DNA from 3 places in the Paenibacillus sp. FSL R5-0810 genome. Region 1 is predicted to be linked to each of the others. Evidence: riboswitches for the same ligand, from Rfam matches in the RefSeq annotation. Region 1 holds a riboswitch; each other region holds the start of a gene.
What was found. A riboswitch is a leader RNA that binds a small molecule or an ion and turns the genes downstream of it on or off. The one in region 1 is predicted to bind cyclic di-GMP.
Positions count from the first base shown of each region.

Region 2: another riboswitch for cyclic di-GMP. It lies ahead of MKX76_RS23835 (helix-turn-helix transcriptional regulator); the one in region 1 lies ahead of MKX76_RS08985 (transglutaminase-like domain-containing protein).
Region 3: another riboswitch for cyclic di-GMP. It lies ahead of MKX76_RS02215 (GTP cyclohydrolase II); the one in region 1 lies ahead of MKX76_RS08985 (transglutaminase-like domain-containing protein).

Region 1 is NZ_JBBOCF010000001.1:1,990,940-1,994,037, reverse strand. Features, by position in the region: gene MKX76_RS08995 (helix-turn-helix transcriptional regulator) at 1-238, shown strand, start outside; gene MKX76_RS08990 (DinB family protein) at 304-840, shown strand; cyclic di-GMP riboswitch class I at 991-1,076, shown strand; cyclic di-GMP riboswitch class I at 1,139-1,226, shown strand; gene MKX76_RS08985 (transglutaminase-like domain-containing protein) at 1,240-2,040, shown strand; gene MKX76_RS08980 (collagen binding domain-containing protein) at 2,327-3,098, shown strand, end outside.
Region 2 is NZ_JBBOCF010000001.1:5,368,211-5,371,308, reverse strand. Features, by position in the region: gene MKX76_RS23835 (helix-turn-helix transcriptional regulator) at 449-1,177, opposite strand; cyclic di-GMP riboswitch class I at 1,334-1,428, opposite strand; cyclic di-GMP riboswitch class I at 1,697-1,791, opposite strand; gene MKX76_RS23830 (FMN-dependent NADH-azoreductase) at 1,990-2,604, opposite strand; gene MKX76_RS23825 (MFS transporter) at 2,661-3,098, opposite strand, start outside.
Region 3 is NZ_JBBOCF010000001.1:488,198-491,295, forward strand. Features, by position in the region: gene MKX76_RS02210 (SDR family NAD(P)-dependent oxidoreductase) at 31-786, shown strand; cyclic di-GMP riboswitch class I at 1,162-1,255, shown strand; gene MKX76_RS02215 (GTP cyclohydrolase II) at 1,438-2,187, shown strand; gene ribD (bifunctional diaminohydroxyphosphoribosylaminopyrimidine deaminase/5-amino-6-(5-phosphoribosylamino)uracil reductase RibD) at 2,205-3,098, shown strand, end outside.

The sequences.
Region 1 (3,098 bases):
ACAAGTGCTGATTCAGGTAAATCCGGAAATGGCCGATAAAATCGCCGAGACCGCGAGCTTCTATATGGAGGCTGCTGAGCAAAGGGAACACAGTCTTCTGGTCCACTTTCGGGTCAGACAGCCGGAAGAGCTGCTGCCCCATATTCTCAGCTGGGGAGGGGACGTGGAGGTGCTGGAACCTGATTCTTTCCGTGACCGGATTCGTGAAGAAGCTGAAAAAATGTTAAAACGCTACTGACACGCTGTTGTCAGGAGCGTTTTTTTATATTGGGTGTATACCAGATGGAAGAGGAGATATTCATGATGAGAAATACAGTGGAAGCCTTGCAGGCGTTTGAATCAACAGTAGCAATTTATTTGAATGAGCTGGAGCACCTGGAGCTGGAGCAATTGCATATCAAACCGGACGAAGAGGACTGGTCCATTGGGCAAATGTATATGCATTTGATTCAATCGGCTCAATATCTGCACCTGCATAATGTTGATCAATGTTTGGCCGGAAACGAAACAGCCATCGAATCCTCTGGGGAAAAAACGGAGAGAGGCAGGGCGGTATTCGAACTCGGAAGTTTTCCGCCCGTAAGGATTCGAATTCCAGCTTCACCGCAGTACACGCCGCAGCAGCCCGCGAGCAAAGAGCAGTTAGTTGAGGGTCTTCAGGGAGTAGTGGAACGGATGAAGCGTACGGAAGCGGATTTGCATCAAGCAAACAGCAGCCGTACGATTCCTCATCCCGGCTTCGGAGCCTTAAACGCCAAAGAGTGGTTTCTGCTGGTGGAGATGCATTACAGGCACCACCTGCTGCAGCTCGATCGGTTAAAAAAGGAGCTGTCCCTTTAAGGATTTCCCTAACGGATTGATGATCAAGCGGGATTGATACAAAAACGTCTCTATGGAGACGTTTTTTGTTGTCGTTCGTCGTCTATCAATCTCAAAATTTGCTTGATAGAATTAGAGATATTTGGTATGATGAACTCACATAAAGCTACTCACGATAAACGGCAAACTTGTCGAAAGGCAAGGACGCAAAGCTACAGGGCCTTCTTGATCCCAATCAATGGCAGCCAGCTACCGAACGAAGATGCTTTTTTTGTTTTTTATATGAGATTTTTATTCAATTAATTCTTTGAAAACTCTATTACGATAACGGCAAACTTGTCGAAAGATAAGGACGCAAAGCCACAGGGCCTTCTTGATGAGCAGTCAATGGCAGCCTGGCTACCGAAGGGAGTTTACAGTATGCGCAACATGGTGTTGGCTATTGTAGGGTTTATTGCGTTATTCATGCTAGCTCCGGCTGCACAAGCTTCGCAAGCTGGAGATTGGCTGGATTTGGAGCAGCTCGACCAAGGAGTCATCGTCGTTCGCTATGACGTGAAAGCGGACACGAAGACCAAGCTTATGATTGCGAAAGGGCAAAACAAGTATACATATACGCTTTTACCGGACAAGCAGCAGGAGACCTTTCCGCTGCAGATGGGAAATGGTCGTTATACCATAACAGTACTGGAGCAGGTCAACGGTACCAAGTATAAGATCGTTCAAGAAGCGGAAGTTAAGCTTCAACTAACCAATAGCAGCAGGGTGTTCTTGAACTCGGTACAAAATATCGATTGGCGTTCAAGCGACAAGGCGGCTCAGCTTGCAAAGAAGCTAACCCGGTTTGCAGACACCGACGAGGAAAAAGTAAAGCTGATCCACGAATATATCGTCGATACGATCCGGTACGACAAAGCACTCGCCTCCAGTGAGCTGACGGACTATCTTCCCAATATTGACCGCACGCTGTCAGGGAAAAAAGGCATGTGTTATGATTACGCCTCCTTGTTCGCATCCATGCTGCGGAGCATGGACATTCCGACCAAGCTTGTGATGGGGACAACAGATTACGTCGATGTTTACCACGCTTGGAATGAAGTTTATTTAAACGGCCGGTGGGTAACGATTGACACGACCGTGGATGCGGGATGGAAAAGCAAGGGTGCCGGATTCAAAATGATTAAAGAGGCATCGCGTTATTTCGCAGCCAAGTATTATTAAATTTTATAGCAAAAACCTTAAGCTTTGGACCATTGTCCAAGGCTTATTTGGGTTTTTATTCAGAAAATATTCAGAATCGGGCGTTACAATGCTAGAAGCTCAATTGGTTCTGAAGGAAAATACAGGCACCAATGTATCGTGCGCCAAATAAAAGTAAGCGGAGGTGATGGACGAACAAATCTCTTGTCGGCATATCATCCGAGAGATGGTTGGCTCGATTTGCGCACGCGAAAGCAACATCGGAACCAAATATATTGAGGGTAATGGAGAGGCTGAGGGAGAGATCATGAAGAAAAAAGTAAGTGGAATCGTATTGGCTCTGCTGCTTATGCTCCAAACGTTGTTTGGAGGATCGGACTGGACGGTCAATGCATCGAGCAATGTTCCAGAACCGGTAAGCGTGCAGGATTCAGTGTATGGAGTGACGGATGATGTTTATGGCCCATCCGAATCAGAAATCAATAATGATAGCATTTTAACCAAAGTTGTGTTAACCGACATGGACGGCACCGTCATAGATGCCGTTTATAACCCGGACAGCAGCCTGGATATCGGTGCAGCCGTTAATCTAAGCTATGAATGGGAGCTGCCGAACGGTCACAACTATAAAAATGGAGACATATTTACCTTCGAGCTGCCGCAGCAGTTTGAAATCTTCACGGATATTGACTCACCGCTCGTTTCCGGTCAAGGTGAAGTTGGCCGTTTTACGGTGGACCGAAGCGGCAAAGTTGTGATGACCTTCAATGATTACGTGGAGAGCCATTCCAACATCAGCGGTAAGCTGGAAATTCGTACAGAATTCAAGAAGGAAGTTCTTAAAGGTAGCACCGAAATCATTATTGCTATTCCGATAAAGGGCGGGGTTCAGACCGTCATTGTGAACCTGAAGCCGCAAGGCGGAAAGCTGATCGAGAAGCAAGGGAAAGCGATTGGCAAAGACCGGATCGATTGGTCGGTTCAGATCAACAAATCGCTAAATAAAATCAAGCACGCAGTCATCACCGATGAAATGCCTGAAGGCTTGGAGCTCATCGCGGATTCCGTAGAGGTATACA
Region 2 (3,098 bases), 3.4 Mb from region 1:
AGTGATTTATGACAGCTGCCAACGTTTTTGCGGCAAACCTTCTCAAACAGAGAGTTGATCGCTCATTCCTAAACGAACAAACCGTTAAAGCATGCTCCTCTTCATGAAATGTTGAAGGCTACCCGATTCAGTTTCTGCAGCGGCGTCAGGTCAGCAGGGTTATCTAAAATAAACAGTTCCCTATTCAATCGTTGTCGCATGGCGGATCAGAGGTTTCCGTCGTATTCGGCCAATTGCAGGGATCGTGGTTGCATATGAGCGTCCACAACAGCCTCTGCAGCTTCGCGTCACCACCCTTTCGATGGGTTTGCGATAGATTGTACGAATTATGAATTAGTTTAAATTTTAACTATCTGTCATCAGTGGCTTGCCTATAATTATAAAATTTTACTTTAATAAATAAAATACCCATAATTGGGTAATTAGTGCTTGTGTATTGCCTATATCTTCATGTAAATTTTCTTAGGAATGCCCCTTTATGATTGACTCTCGTTTTGGCGTATATCTTTTTGATGAAAGTACGGACCGTGCTTTGACTGATTCCATAAATATCCGCAATTTCAGGCACGTTTTTATTTTCCAGCCATTCGTAGGCGATTTCTTTCTCGCGGTTTGTTAATTCATATTGGTCAAAGAGTGAGTAGGTCAGCTCTTTTTGTAGCATGGGATCCTTTTGGGGTAACTTTTCTTCAATATTTTTGGCCAGATGTTCAATGAGGGGCAGTACAAATGTAACCTCGTGAAAGTAATGAAAACAGAGGCTGAGGTAGCCTATAATAACATGATTTATTCGTATTGGCGTGCAAACGCAGGACAGCTCTGCAAACAATTTATTGCTGTGCTCGGCGCCGATTACGACTGAGACCGATTGATTTTCCATGGATAACGCAATGGCATTGATTCCCGCCTTGTTCATAGCAGAAGATGTTCCGATTTTCAAATGATTTCTTTCAAAATAACCTTTTAACAGCTCCGTCCCGCAATAATCGATAACGGTTCCCTCTGGGTCCGCAATCACAAATAAATAAGGTATAGACAGCAAATCGTTCATATTCCTGGTTTCCTCTTGCAACAGATACAGGATTTCTTTTCGCTCGATCAGCCTTTCTTTAATTTCAGAGATGCTGAGGATATTAGGAAAATGATCGTTTACTTTCAGCAATGTTCTTTGGCCCATTATTTTCCCTTCTTCCTTGTTAAGAATAAGTGATTAATAATGAAATCGATCTCCTATTTATCGCCGCTGTGAAGATTCGGTAGCTCTTAGCGAAAAATAAAAAACCTCCATCCATGAAGATTACCATAGCAAAATAGGACGGAGGCTTCCGTCGTATTCGGCAACTGGCTGGCATCACGTATCTTAGCAGATTCGCATTAGCCCCTATAGCTTTGCGTCGCCACTTTTCAGTGGGTTTGCTATTATCGTACGAAACGATTCGATTGGTTTGCTGTCAAAGACGCTGCCGCATGAATATTCCTTGTTATCCGCTGAGAGTCGAACTGCTGTAGTTATACCGCGCTGCGGGAAATCATGTTCCGCATCATTCACCTCCTTTCAGGCAATTGACCGTAACTTTTAAGGAACAGGCAGTTACTGCAGGAGCCTCCCTATAAAAATTTGTGAACAACAAATAGCCTCCGTCAGCTTGTAGACATAGGTAGTAACTAGCAAGAAGTGACGGAGGCTTCCGTCGTATTCGGCAACTGGCTGGCATCGCGGTTCTATGCAGAACCCCATTAGCCCCTATAGCTTTGCGTCGCCACTTTTCAGTGGGTTTGCGATTATCGTACGAACGATTCAATTGTCGAAAGATACAACATATAGTTCTGAATGAATGACCTAATCAAACTATAACTTACATTGTTTTTCATTGAATATAGGCTTCATGACTCAAATTCCCGACAATTTCCTGCTGGATTTTGTAATTTTTTGTCACAAAGTAACTAGCAGAGCGTGTAATATGTCAAAATAACCAGCTTCTCCATGATTTAAAAAAGCTTTGCCGCTTCGGCTGCCCGCCGAAGGCCTTCCTCAATGATTTCCTCGCTTCGATCCCGGAATTGATTATGCCCCTCAATGATAATCGTAGTAATGTCGGTAATCCCGAACACGTTGAGATGATTTTTTACGAAGCTGACCGCCATCTCGGATGGATCGCCCTCCGCATAGATCCCGCCTCTAGCATTCAGCAGTGCTGCTTTTTTGTCACCCAACAGACCGACCAAGCCCTGCTCCGTATATTTGAACGTTTTACGCGGATGATGCATGTAGTCCAGGTAGGCATGCAGCACTGCAGGAACCGTCAGATTCCAGAGCGGGAAGGCAAACACCAATTTGTCGGCGGCAAGAAATTGCTCCAAGTGCCGGTTGACGATGTCCCGAACGGCCTGCTCTTCCTCCGAAAGCTCCATGCCCATGGCTGACTTGAAATTCCCGCTAATCATAATGTCGTCCAGAAGGGGAATGCGTTCCTGATACAGGTCGACCTCAACCACCGCATCATTCGGATGTGCCTCGCGGTAGCTATTGAAAAATGCGTCGTATAATCTGCTTGTGACGGCCCCTTGGCGGTTGTTGGCTTTAATGAATAAAGTGGTTGTCATTAGAATCTCCTCCTATATTTCCTATTTGTAATGAATGGACTCGAAAGCATGCGATATCAGCTTCCCGCCGCTCTTATATGACCGTGCTCCGTTTTCCCGAACCGTAGGGAATAGAACATCAGCATGGCGAGCAGCAGCCCGGCTAGCACCAAATAAATATTGCTGTAAACCTGCCCCTCGGCATAGGCATACAAGGGGTTCCACGATACCTCGGAGCGGATATCGAGCATTGTTCCGTACACACCGGAAGCGATCCCCGCCGAAATAAAATTCAGCATCTGCATCAATCCCATCCCGATGCCGGCTTGCTCTTTCGCTAAGCTAAGGGAGACGGAGTTGGATAGTGCAATCATCCCGAACGTCTGCCCGACATTACCTAGAATCAGGAAGAGAGCAACCGCGACGGCTGAAATGGCGGAGAACGTGGATAAGAGTACAAAGCAAGCGACCAACATAATCATGGCGGTTAGAAACAGATCCGTGTTCCCTTTGGC
Region 3 (3,098 bases), 1.5 Mb from region 1:
GTTGGATGAGATAAAATGGAGGTGCGAAAGATGAGCCAAAGACACTATATTATAACGGGCACGTCGAGAGGGATCGGAGGACAGCTTGCACTGATGCTTCTTCAGCAGGGGCATGCCGTCTACGGAATTGCGAGAAACCATTCGATCACACTGGATCGTTATGAGCGTTACACTCATTATGTGTATGACTTGAGTGACCCCTCGGGTCTAGAGCAGTTGATGGAGAATATCATAAGAAGCATTGAGCTTGCGGATACCGATACGCTCTACCTCATTAATAATGCCTCGATGCTGGAACCACTCGGGAAAATTGAACAATGCGGCGCAGCCGAGATTGCGAAGAATGTCCAAATTACCCTTATTGCGCCGATGATTCTAACCTCTTGCTTTTTGAACCAAACAAACAGGTATAAGGCACGGCGGAAAATAATGAATATTTCTTCGGGTTCGGGGGTATACCCCGCTCCTTCCATGAGCGCATATTGTACCGCAAAAGCCGGGCTGAATATGTTCACGCAGTGCGTAGGGGCAGAGCAAGCAAGCCGAGAGAACCCGGTTCAGATTATTGCCGTCAATCCCGGCATGGTGGATACGGAAATGCAGAGCATGGCCAGAGGACAGGATGAGAAGCAGTTTGAGCTGGCCGGTGCATTTTCCCAGGCCTTTGAATCAGGGCAGCTGCTGTCTACTGCCGAGATTGGAGAACATCTGCTTCGCATTTTAGATGAAGAGCATTCCCCTGGAGCCATCGTGAATTACAATGAGGTTTATTCCTCGAAAAGCTGATGATAAGCAAGAATAACGAGCGGAGGCGAATGCCATGATCATGCCAACCCATATTGTTGCCGTTGGCGGAATCGTTGGAGTTTACCGGCACGATCGCTTATATGGAATACATTACGAAGCCGTCATTTGAAATAAAGCTTAAGCGGACCATTTGAAGTGTGGGTTCAGAGTCCTAGTTTAGAAAGTGGGCGGGAAAACGGTAATCTTTAATCGTCCTTCGGATCGAATTATATTTTGGTTGCAATTCATGATGTTGTATTTTATATTCAATTTGTAGTCATATCGACAAAAAGCTATTACTTTCGATTGTTTCTGATTTGGTGTTGCCTTTCCATGATCGACAACAATCGCGGATTAATTTTATGAAATGACATCGTACGATAATGGCAAACCCACTGAAAAGTGGCGACGCAAAGCTACAGGGGCTAAGGTGGATCGCTTGCATCCGCTATGCCAGCCAGTTACCGAATACGACGGAAGCCTCCGTCTATTCAGACAGGGGTTTTTTTGTGTCCATTTCTAGAAAATTACATTTCTGCGGCTGGATTTTTTAGGCTGAAGAAGTAATAGCTAACGCAAAATTGCCAACGTTTTCAGGGAGGAAAACAAACCATCGATTGTAACCATCATAACAAAAAAGGAGTTGTATTCATGAATTCGGACCAGGTCAGGAAATTGCTAGACAGTAAATTAACCATTCTTAAACAGCCGGAATGTCCCAACATCGGCCTTGTTGGTCCCGTTCGGCTCCCTGTGCAATTGGAGGATCATGAAGTCGTATTTAAATGGTACAGTTGGTTAAATACAGGCAATTCATTTATGGATAAGAATGATATTCTAGAATCATTATCTCAGGCAGATCTCGCTTCATATCAGCAGTCTTCCGTGCTGGTATACGGTGATTTTGCTAACGAAGAGCATGCCTTGATACGGATGCACAGCATTTGCCATACGGGAGATATTTTTGGGAGTAAACGATGCGACTGCGGCTACCAACTGCGGACATCCATGCGCATGATCGTGGAAAACGGCAGCGGGGCTCTCTTTTATTTGGCGAATCACGAGGGTCGCGGTATAGGTCTTTTCTCTAAATCGTTAGCTTATCTTTTGCAAGAGGAAGGGTTCGATACAGTAGAGGCCAATCTTGGTCTTGGCTTCGAGGATGACCATCGCTCCTATGAAGAAGCCATACGTGTACTTCAGAGCTTGCGGCAAAAACCAGTCACCCTGATTACGAACAATCCTAGAAAGCTGCAGTCTTTGCGGGAAAAAGGACTTGTAACCGATCAGCATGTATCGATTTGGGGAGATGTGTCCGAGCACAATAATCGGTATTTGGCAACGAAAATCGAAAAATCAGGTCATATCTATAACTCCTTGGTGGAGACGGCTTTATTATGACGGGGAGTGTAAATCGTATGAATTCAGACCAACATTTTATGAGGCTGGCATTGGAACTGGCAGGTACGGCCAATGGGAAAACGAACCCGAACCCGGTTGTTGGCGCACTAATTGTTAAAGATGGACAAGTAGTCGGTGCAGGTGTTCATCGAAATGCAGGGGAACCTCATGCGGAGGTGCATGCATTCAAAATGGCTGAAGGATATACCGAAGACGCAACGCTCTATGTGACGCTGGAACCAAGTCCTCAATCCTCTCCTTGTATAGAATTCGTCCTCAACTCGGGAGTCGCAAGAGTTGTCGTGGCGATGCAGGATCCGAATCCGATGGTGGCCGGAAGAGGCATTCAATTATTGAGAGAGCATGGGATAGAAGTTGATGTGGGTGTATTGGGGAAGGAAGCCGAATTACTCAATGAACGTTTCGTGCACAATATGTCAAAACGACGGCCGTTTATTATTTCCCAAGTAGCCATGACGCTTGACGGGAAAATTGCCACGTCGACGGGACATTCTAAATGGGTTACATGTGATGAAACACAGCTTGTGGTACATAAATTAAGAAACAAAGTCGATGCCATTTTAGTAGGAATTAATACGGTTTTGGCGGATGATCCCCTCCTTACGACCCGACTGCCAGAAGAAAGCGGGAAGAATCCCATACGGGTCATCTTAGATTCGAATTTGAGACTGCCTGAGGATGCCAAAGTTACCGACTGTTCAGCAGCAAAGACATGGGTAGTCACGAAGGAGGATGCTGATCCGGAAAGAGTGCGCATGCTGCAGCAAAAAGGAATTGAAATTCTGTTCGTTCCTGTGAACCGTTACGGGCTGGACCTCCATGCATTATCGGATATGTTATATCAGCGAGGTGTTACCGACCTGCTGGTAGAAGGAGGCAGCGAAGTAAAC